3 regions of the Lactobacillus rizhaonensis genome follow, and region 2 is predicted to be linked to each of the others. Evidence: riboswitches for the same ligand, from Rfam matches in the RefSeq annotation. Region 2 holds a riboswitch; each other region holds the start of a gene.

The links. A riboswitch is a leader RNA that binds a small molecule or an ion and turns the genes downstream of it on or off. The one in region 2 is predicted to bind thiamine pyrophosphate.
Region 1: it holds a riboswitch for thiamine pyrophosphate, as region 2 does, so the genes downstream of both, AAA915_RS03505 (ATP-binding cassette domain-containing protein) here and thiM (hydroxyethylthiazole kinase) in region 2, are expected to answer to the same signal.
Region 3: it holds a riboswitch for thiamine pyrophosphate, as region 2 does, so the genes downstream of both, AAA915_RS03060 (ECF transporter S component) here and thiM (hydroxyethylthiazole kinase) in region 2, are expected to answer to the same signal.

Annotation. Positions count from the first base shown of each region.
Region 1 covers NZ_BTTV01000002.1:50,585-53,867, forward strand. The annotation lists gene AAA915_RS03500 (energy-coupling factor transporter transmembrane component T family protein) at 1-337, opposite strand, end outside; gene AAA915_RS03505 (ATP-binding cassette domain-containing protein) at 347-1,777, opposite strand; TPP riboswitch at 1,746-1,837, opposite strand; gene AAA915_RS03510 (helix-turn-helix domain-containing protein) at 1,998-2,936, shown strand; gene htpX (zinc metalloprotease HtpX) at 2,966-3,283, opposite strand, start outside.
Region 2 covers NZ_BTTV01000006.1:23,956-27,238, reverse strand. The annotation lists gene thiD (bifunctional hydroxymethylpyrimidine kinase/phosphomethylpyrimidine kinase) at 1-555, opposite strand, end outside; gene thiM (hydroxyethylthiazole kinase) at 567-1,355, opposite strand; TPP riboswitch at 1,432-1,530, opposite strand; gene tenA (thiaminase II) at 1,751-2,410, shown strand; gene AAA915_RS07615 (type 1 glutamine amidotransferase) at 2,561-3,238, opposite strand.
Region 3 covers NZ_BTTV01000001.1:638,501-641,783, reverse strand. The annotation lists gene AAA915_RS03065 (M42 family metallopeptidase) at 1-1,081, shown strand, start outside; TPP riboswitch at 1,157-1,246, shown strand; gene AAA915_RS03060 (ECF transporter S component) at 1,289-1,867, shown strand; gene udk (uridine kinase) at 1,912-2,553, opposite strand; gene AAA915_RS03050 (LysR family transcriptional regulator) at 2,732-3,283, shown strand, end outside.

The DNA of each region.
Region 1 (3,283 bases), on a different contig from region 2:
AATGAAAATTTTGTTCAAAAGAGCGGGCTAATTCTGTAGCAGTTGTGCTTATTGAAACGCAGTAGATAGTCAAAGTATAAACGTAAATTCGACTAGATAAGCTTAGTGCGTTCTGTAAGCTGGGCTGTGGCGAGAACCAGTATAAGGTCGCAAAAACTGTAAAAGCAGCAATTAAAGGCATAAATAGAGTTAAAAGCAAATTGCTTAATTTAATGTGTTTATAAATTAAATAGATCAATGCAAAGAATATGATAAAAAGGTTTGTTAGTAAACTTGATTTCAGTGATATTTCTATAGAAATAATCAGAGCCAGGATAAATTTAAAACTAGGATTCATGATAGTACCTCACTTATTTGTATAGGTTAAATGCTGGTCTTTAAAAATGAGGTGATAATCACACCAATCAGCTAAATTCTTTAACTCATGGCTGATAATTAAAAGCGTTTGTTTCCGTGCTTTCTGACTCTCTCTTAATAAAGACATCACTTTGACAGCGGAATCTGCATCCAGACCGCTAAGTGGCTCATCAATTAGCAGTACATCCTGATCTGAAATCAACATTAATAAGATTTGCAGTTTCTTTTGTTGCCCGCCGGATAATGAATACACGACATGATCAAGCAGTGAATCAAGCTCAAGAGAGGATAACGCGGCAGCTATTTTGTCATCAGTAAAATAAGAATTAGTCCGCTTTTTTTTGCTGAGGTTAATTTCATCTGCAACAGAGACGTTGATAAACTGGTCACTCGCAGTTTGAAATATTTGGCCTACATGAAGCAAATACTTACGAGTAGATAATTTATTAATTTCACGGTTGTGGTAGGTGATGCTGCCTGAATAAGGGATCATTTTAGTCAGAGCATTAAAAAGCGATGTTTTGCCCACACCGTTGGCTCCTGTAATCAGAGTGGTTTTACCGGAAACAATATTTAAATGTTCCTGCTTCAGAAGTAAACGATTTTGTCTAATCTGAACGTTTTGTAGGGTAAAGCACGACCGGTCATTTTCCTTTGGTAAGACAAAAGTATAGGTACTAGAATCCGTATTTTTTCGCAACAATTTTTCCTGCTCTGCTTGAGAAAGCTGTACCAGGCGTTTACCCTGAAATTGAAAAAGATTGTCGCAGATTCCTTCATAACCAGCTAGCACATGGTCACTTAAGATGATTGTTTTACCTTGATCGCGCAGATGTGCTAGTTTAGCGATTAAGAACTTGCGGGCAGTGGGATCACAGCTGGCGAAGGGTTCATCAAGTAAAAACAAGTCAACATTCATCGCTATGAGTACAGCCAATGCCACTCTTTGTTGTTCGCCACCAGATAATGTATTAATTTTTTGATCAAGTAAATAATCAATTTGGGTAAACTGAACGGCTTCATTTAACTGTTTTAGATACTGGGCCTTATTAAGGCAGAGGTTTTCCAGTGCAAAAATAATTTCTTCTCGAGGAGTTGCCATAGTAAATTGCTCACTCGCATTTTGAAACATCATAGCAGCCTTTAACCCGCCCAGAGTAACAGTGCCGCTTAATTGTCCCGCAAACTCAGGATATAACTTTGCTAATATTTTCAATAAAGTAGATTTACCACAGCCAGTTGGTCCAACTAACAATGAAAACTGCTTTGTAGGAATATTTAAATTAATGTTTGTTAAAATTTGGTTTTGTTTATCATATGAAAATGTTAGGTTATTTAATTTAATCAATTTAGTTACCAAAAAAATCGTCAGGATAATAGCCTGACGATGTAAAATCTTTCGTTTTCCCTTCGCTGGCATTATCCATAGCAGGTTCTGCGGGTTTAATCTCAGCCTTTACAGGCACCCCGATGTTAAATTTTATTATACAGAAAAGAAAATTAGTTGTCTAGATGCACTGGGTCTTTCCGTTATTCATGTAGCAATAATAAAGGTAAAATAACAAAATTATATTAGGAAGATGAAAATTTGCTATATAATAAAACTATATAATCCCTAAACTGTATAAGAGGTGAAAGTAATGGCAGCAGTTAAATTGGAACAATATTTAGCCAGTATCATAGATGCGGCTAGGTCTGATACTAATGAAGTGAAAATAAAACCAGGTAACAGCAACTTTGATTTGTTTATAGCCTTTTTAGAAAATCGTAATACGGGCATTCATCGCTACCAAACAACAGGACTGACTATTCTGTATGAGGCAAAAGGCTCAACTAAAGTGAGAATCAATAGTCAGAATTTTATGCTAAATGATGGTAATATCATCTTTCTACAGAAAAAGAGCAATTATGAAATATTAAAACCTGGTAGTAAAGATATTTTAGTTAAGCTTGAATTTGATCCTAATATAGATGTCCGGAACTTTTTCGACAATCTAACTGTAATGAACAATTTTGAAAAACAATTGCTTAAAAAAGTTAATACCACTTTTGAGCAAAAAAGATTATTAGGATTAAACGGAACGTTAATGTCAGAATCTGCCCATCTACTTAAAAAGATAATTGATGAATATCTTAATCACGACTTGTTTACCCGCAACGCTATAATGGCAGAGCTTACTTTGCTTTTCGTTTCTGCTGTCAGAAGTCAAAATTTAACTTCCGCTCCAGCAACAAGTCATCAGTTTGCAAAAACGGATCTGGAAAAATACATTGATGTCCATTTTACTGACATTACGCTTAATGATGCAGCCAAGCATTTTGGCTTTAATCCTAATTATTTTTCAAGTTTGGTTAAACAAAAAACTGGCAAAAGTTTTGTGGAACATGTTGATGAAAGGCGCATGCTGGAAGCACGAAGTTTACTTGCTCGCCCAGATATTTCCGTCAAAGAGATAATTACCCGTGTTGGTTATAGCGGCAAGTCCTTCTTTTATAAAAAGTTCAGTGAATATTATCATGAAACGCCAGTGCAAATGCGTGCAGAACTATTCAGGCAGGCAAATATTAATTTAAAATAAAAAACAACCTTTAGCAAAAGGTTGTTTTTTTACATTTTTTCTAAACGCTTAATTCTGTCCGCTGTTGGTGGATGACTGTCAAACAAATGGGTAAAACTGCGTTTTTTACGCATAGGATCTTCAATATACATTCCCGCACTGCTGGGGTCAGCTTTTTTCATTGGTGCAGAGCCGTCAATTTTTTCAAGCGCCGAAATTAGCCCTTGCGGATTGCGCGTTAACTCTACTGAAGAAGCATCAGCAAGGTATTCGCGGTTACGTGACAACGCCATTTGCGCTAAACTGGCACAGATAGGCCCCAAAATTAAGACAAAAGCTATTGCTATCACCTTAAAAATGACAACGAT
Region 2 (3,283 bases):
ATTAGTGTGTCCACCTTTAATTAGTACATTTTTAACACCCATGTCTTGTAGTTTATGGGCTAATTCAGGAAATTGATCTTGCACTTGCACCTTAATGCCAGTTAAAGCTTCTGCTTCGGGTAAGTTAGGTGTGATTAAATCGGCTAAAGGCAGTAGTTCATTTTTAACCGTGGCAACAGCATCTTGACTTAAAAGTGGTGCACCTCCTTTAGCAATCATCACGGGATCTATGGTAATAGGGCCAAAGTCATACTTTTGCAGGTTAAGAGCAACTTGGTGAACATGAGCTGCATCACCTAACATTCCCGTTTTACAAGCACGAATATGAAAATCTTCTGCTAAAGATGCAAATTGGGCATCGATCATTTCTAGTGGTAGTAAAAAAGATTTTTGTACACCTAAAGTGTTTTGTGCTGTCACTGCTACTACAACAGCTGTTCCAAATACTTTTTGCATTTGAAAAGTTTTAAGGTCAGCCATTATTCCGGCACCACCACCTGAATCTGTACCGGCAATAGTTAAAACCTGGGGAAAAGAATTAATTTTTTCTGTCATCATGAAGTTCCTTAATCAAAATCAGCAATTTGCTTAATATCAGCGACTGCTACTTTGTACAAATAATCTATAAGGTACATACCAAAAGTACTTGGTCCAACACCGGGATGATCTTGGACAACCATTTGACCCACACAACTGAAAACTAAAGCACCTATCTGAGCCGCTTCAAACGGATCATCAGTGACTGCGGTAAAAGCTGTGACAATACTGGACAACATATCACCTGAGCCCACATGAGTTTTAAAAAGTGGTGAGCCGTTGTGAATATGAGCCAGTCTTTTACCGTCACTAATTGTATCTGTAGGACCACTGGCAATGACCGTACAATGATATTTCTGAGCAGTTTTCATAGCAATATCATCAATATTACCGGAGCCGGAACCTGCATCGATGCCCTTTGAATCCCAGTTGAAGTCACCTAGTGCAGCAATTTCACCAATATTACCGCGAATAATACTGGTATGAAAATCCCATAAAAGCTTATCTGCGATTTTGTAGCGATATTCGACTGCACCAACCGCAACAGGATCAAATACTATCGGCTTATTATACTGCCTTGCTAGGTCTTCTACCTTTTTAATATGATTGATTTGCTGCTTGGTTAAACAGCCAATATTAACTGCCACTGCGGAAGCCATTCGCACTATTTCTTCGGCTTCAGCGACTTCATTGCTCATAATTGGTGAAGCACCAATAGCATTGACAGCATTCGCCACATCTTGGACTGTCACAAAATTGGCGATGTTAAAAATAACGGGATTTTGCGCTCGTAATTTATCTAATAAGTCTAACTGCATTTTATTACTCCCGACTAAATGTTTTTGAAAAATTTTGATTAATAAAAAAGCCCTGGCACGTGGAAGTGCCAAAGCTTAAGCGTTTTTGACACGTTCCTACGCAAGTATTAGCTTACAGGTTCAAAGGGTCTGAAAAAAATTCATCTCAGCCTAAAAGGCACCCCTCGTGTTATCGCTTTCAATTATAGCGTATTATACTATTGATTACAATGCTGGGTTGATAAAGATGCTAACTGTTTATACTATAAATAAATGCTTGGCTTTTAGCTGTTATTGAGTGATTATGCTAAAAAGCAAAAAATCGTATAGTAGTTAAAATTTAAATTTAGTAAAATGTAATTAGTAATAGTTAAAAGCCGTGTTTAAAATTTTATTTAGTTTTGAGGAGAGTAATCATGAATTTCACAGATCAGTTGCACGAAGCAGGGGCGTTGTTGTGGCATAAAAGTTTGGTACATCCCTTTATTAAGGAACTACAAAGTGGCAAACTCCCAATTGCAACTTTTAAATTTTACCTGTTGCAGGACCGCTATTATTTAAGAGAATTTAGTAAGTTGCATGAATTAATTGCGGCAAAAACAGATGATCAGGAAGCAAAGGAATTTTTACTGGCGGGAGCGCAAGACTTACAAAACGTTGAAATATCAGTGCGAGGACATTTTTTTGAGGAATTAAAAATAACTGCAGCTGAAATTGCTGAAACTCCGGTGGCACCAACAGCATATAACTACGTTAATCACATGCATATGACATTAAATCGATCTGGTGTTAAGCCTGCGGTAGCAGCGCTTTTACCATGTTACTGGCTCTATCAGGAAATTGGTCAGAAAATGGCTGAAAAAGGTTCACCTGTTTCTTATTATCAGGAGTGGATTGATACTTATGACGGCGATTGGTATGGTGCAAATGTAGCCAAAATGCTGCATTTAACCAATTCCTTGGCCGAAAACGCTACTAATGAAGTACTTGATCAAATGCAAACTGCTTTTGTGCGCAGCAGCTATTATGAATTGCAGTTTTGGCAGATGGCTTATGAAAAACAAGGCTGGGAGTAACTTCTGTTAAAATATCCTACAATTTTGAAAAATATTTGTTAATTGGGGGGCAAAACCTGCACTCACAACTATAATAGCAATAATAACTAAGTATCAAAAAACTACTAGACATAGTAATTAGATTTACTACGCCTAGTAGCTTTTTTGCAATTAATTTGTTTTAGCTGCTATTCGCTCATTATGCCATTCTAGAATCATTTTGACTATGGCGTTTGCGACATTCAAGTTTTTTAATATAGGGCCGTGGGAATATGTACCGATAAAATTGCGGTAGCGCAAACCTTCGACGTGATCTTGGGGATTGTTGCCGTAACCTTCAATCATTTCTCCTAAGGGATGTAGCTTATCCTTATCATCAAAATAGGTTTGACCCGAATGGTTTTCAAAGGCTTTGACTTCACCCCATTCGCTCATGTAGCGGGTATCACCAATCATGCGCTTATCTGCCTTAAAAACGGTGTGGAAAGGTAGAATATCTAGCCCTTTGATTGTCACTCCGGCATTAGTTTTATAATATGTGCCAACTAGCTGGTAGCCACCGCAGACACCTACCATAGGCTTGCCTTCGTTAATATACTTTGTCAAAGTTTCTTTATAACGCGGTAAATCTTTAGCAACAACAGTTTGCTCAAAATCTTGTCCGCCGCCAAAAAAGACAAAGTCATAATCAAAAGCGTTGAATTGATCACCAAGAGAAATATTATCAACTTGTGTATCATAGCCCTGTTTTTTTAGCAAAAACCTGATAATTTTAACGTCGCCAGAATCACCGTAAGTATTCATCAGGTCTTCATATAAATATGCAATCTTGATTGTTTTGTTAGCCATTATTTACCAACCCCTATTATCTTGTTTAAAGTATATCTTAATAGT
Region 3 (3,283 bases), on a different contig from region 2:
GCAAAAACAACAAGAAATTAAAATGCTCAAGGCTTTTTCTGATGCCAATTCCACCTCCGGCTTTGAAGGAGAATTTGTTAAACTATTTACCGCAACTGTCCAAGATTTTGCTGACGTGAAGGTTGATGGCATGCTCAATGTGTATGCCAGCAAAAAGGAAAACAAACCAGGCCGGCCAGTAATTCAGCTGGATGCACATTCAGATGCAGTTGGCTTTATTACCCAAGCTGTCCGTCCTAACGGCATGATTAAGTTTGTACCACTTGGCGGGTGGGTTAAATATAATATTCCTGCTCTGCGCGTAAAAATTAAAAATCGTGCAGGTGAATATGTTCCTGGTGTAGTGGCCACTAAACCGCCTCATTTTATGACCGCGGCCGAAAAAAATAATGTACCGGACGTAGCTGATATGTCTATTGACGTGGGTTCCAGTTCTCGTGCTGAAACAATTAATGATTATCAAATTGATACTGGTTGTCCTATTTTTGTGGATGTCAAGTGTGAATACAATGAAAAATCCGGTTTGTTTTTCGGCAAAGATTTTGATGACCGTTTTGGCGCAGCTGCTATGGCTGATGTGCTAGATAATTTAAAAGGTGAACAAACTGCATTTAACGTTGTGGCAGCACTTTCCAGCCAGGAAGAAGTTGGTTTGCGTGGTGCATACGTAACAGCACGTGCAGTAAAGCCTGATTTAGCAATCGTTCTTGAATCTTGTCCAGCAGATGATACCTTTACCCCAGAGTGGTTATCGCAAACTGGACTGAAGAGGGGGCCGATGTTGCGTGACATGGATACGTCCTTTTTGCCTAATCCTAAATTTCAACAATATGCCTGCGATTTAGCTGATAAGAACAATATTCCGTATACTCGCTCTGTCCGCACTGGCGGTGGCCAGGATGGAGCCGCCATTTATTATGAAAATGGTGCACCAACCATAGTGATTGGCATTCCAGTTCGTTATGAACATTCTCCTTATTGTTTTAGTGCTTATTCTGACTTTAAAGCATCTGTTGATTTGGCGCTTGCTATTATTCGTGATTTAACTAAAGAAAAGCTGGCAAGTTTTAGTCAATTTTAATATCATCAGTCACGGTGAAATTATAAAATAACCTGCAGCTCTTTTTAAAGTATGATATAATAGTAAAAATTGAATAGCAGTCACTAGGGGTGCCAAAAAGCTGAGAAATACCCTCTGAACCTGATCGGGACAATACCTGCGTTAGGGAAGTGTAAAATTAAGTAATAATGATACTCCTACTGACATGTAAAGTTAGGAGTATTTTTTATGTTTACTAGAACTTCAAAATGGAATGTAAAGTCGATTATTTTAATTGCGTTAATTGGAATTATTATGGGAGTCATTTATACATATGGCTTTAACTGGGCTTTTAATTTAATAAAAATGCTGTTGGTGCCAACAGGTTTCGCACCGGTGACTGATACTGTTTTTACAGGTTTATGGCTTATGGCCGGACCTTTAGCGATGTATTTTGTTCCTACTGCAGGATCCGGTACGATCGGAGAATTATTAGCTTCTGTGGTTGAAATGGCAATAGGTGGTCAGTGGGGTGCCACGACAATTCTTTCCGGAATTATCCAAGGTGCCACTAATGAAATCGGCTTTTTCCCTAAAAAAGAACGTTATCAAAATTTTACTTGGAAAAGCGTTTTAACTGGTGCGTTTTTTGCTTCATTTGGGTGCTTTGTTCCCTCATATATTTTATATGGCTGGAGCAAATTTAGTATGCAAGTACAAATCGTAATGCTTATTACCAATATCATTTCTGCTCTGGTTTTTGATGGCGTTTTAGTTAAACTGATTACGAATTTATTTGATAAAGCATTGAAACCAAAAATAGCCTAAATATTTAAAAAGGAGTATTGCTCTTTGAAGCAATTACTCCTTTTTTATTTTTCTTTTTTACTTAAAATTGAGTGTACCTTAGTTGTAAGCATATCAATGGCCACATTATTTTTACCGCCTTCTGGAACAATAATATCCGCATAGCGCTTGGTAGGCTCAATAAATTGATGATACATCGGCTTAACTGTGCTTAAATATTGTTCAATCACAGAGTTAATGGACCGGCCCCTCTCATTTAGATCACGTTCTAAACGTCTAATAAAGCGAATATCATCATCTGTGTCAACGTAAACTTTGATATCCATCAAATCACGAATTTTTTTGTTAGCTAAAACCAAAATTCCTTCAAGAATAATGATATCGGCAGGTTCAGTATGAATGGTCTTTTGACTACGGGTATGCTCTTTAAAATCGTATACAGGCATCTCGACTGACCGATAATTTAGTAAGTCTTGCAACTGTTTTCTAAGCAAAGGAACATCAAAGGCATCTGGATGATCATAGTTGATGTTCCTCCTTTCACTCATAGGAATCCCAGTATTATCTTTGTAATATGAATCCTGGGTCATAATCAAAACGTGTTCATTCTCTTGCATCTGGGCAACAATTTTTTGCGCAATGGTAGTTTTCCCGCTGCCTGAACCACCGGTAATACCAATTACTACAGGCTTTTCAAGTCTAGACATTATGCCACTCCTTTTTTAATCCTTAAACATTTTACTTTACTTTTGCCATAATTACCAACAGTTAAGGTATATTTGATAATTAATGCTACTTTTCTATTGAATACGGTTTAAAGTTGGCTAAATTTTTTATATTATAAATGTGAAAAAAGTAATTTGTGTTAAATAGCATAGGTGCAAAATGAATTATAACTTAATGCCAGTAAAATATTTTGTTGATGTCGTTCAAACTCACGGCTTTATTTCAGCAGCAAGGAGAAACTATGTTTCAGAAACAGCAGTCAGTTCAGCTATTAAGAAATTAGAAGATGAGTTGGGTCAAAAACTGCTTAACCGTTCTGCTGGTAAATTCTCGTTAACGCCAGTAGGAGAAGTTTTCTATAAGCGCAGCGTAGAAATTATCAATTTGTACAGTGAAATTTGGCACCATCCAGATCCAAATCCAGAAAAGTTGTTGCGTGTCCATTTTTTGCAAGGCTTTGAAAATGACGCAGCATTATTTGCTTCAAAAATACCAGATATTTGTCAGCCAAATTTTGACGAAGAAAATTTTGATTCTTGCATCAAAAGATTGATTAATGGTAATTATGACATACTGGTTGGCTTTGACTTAGCCTTTGCCGGCAATAATAAAATAGACTGCCTACCTTTTAGAAAAACTAGTTTTGACTTACTGCTAAATAAAGATGAACTAGGGCAATATCATGGCGATAAGCAGAAACTCGCTAAAAAC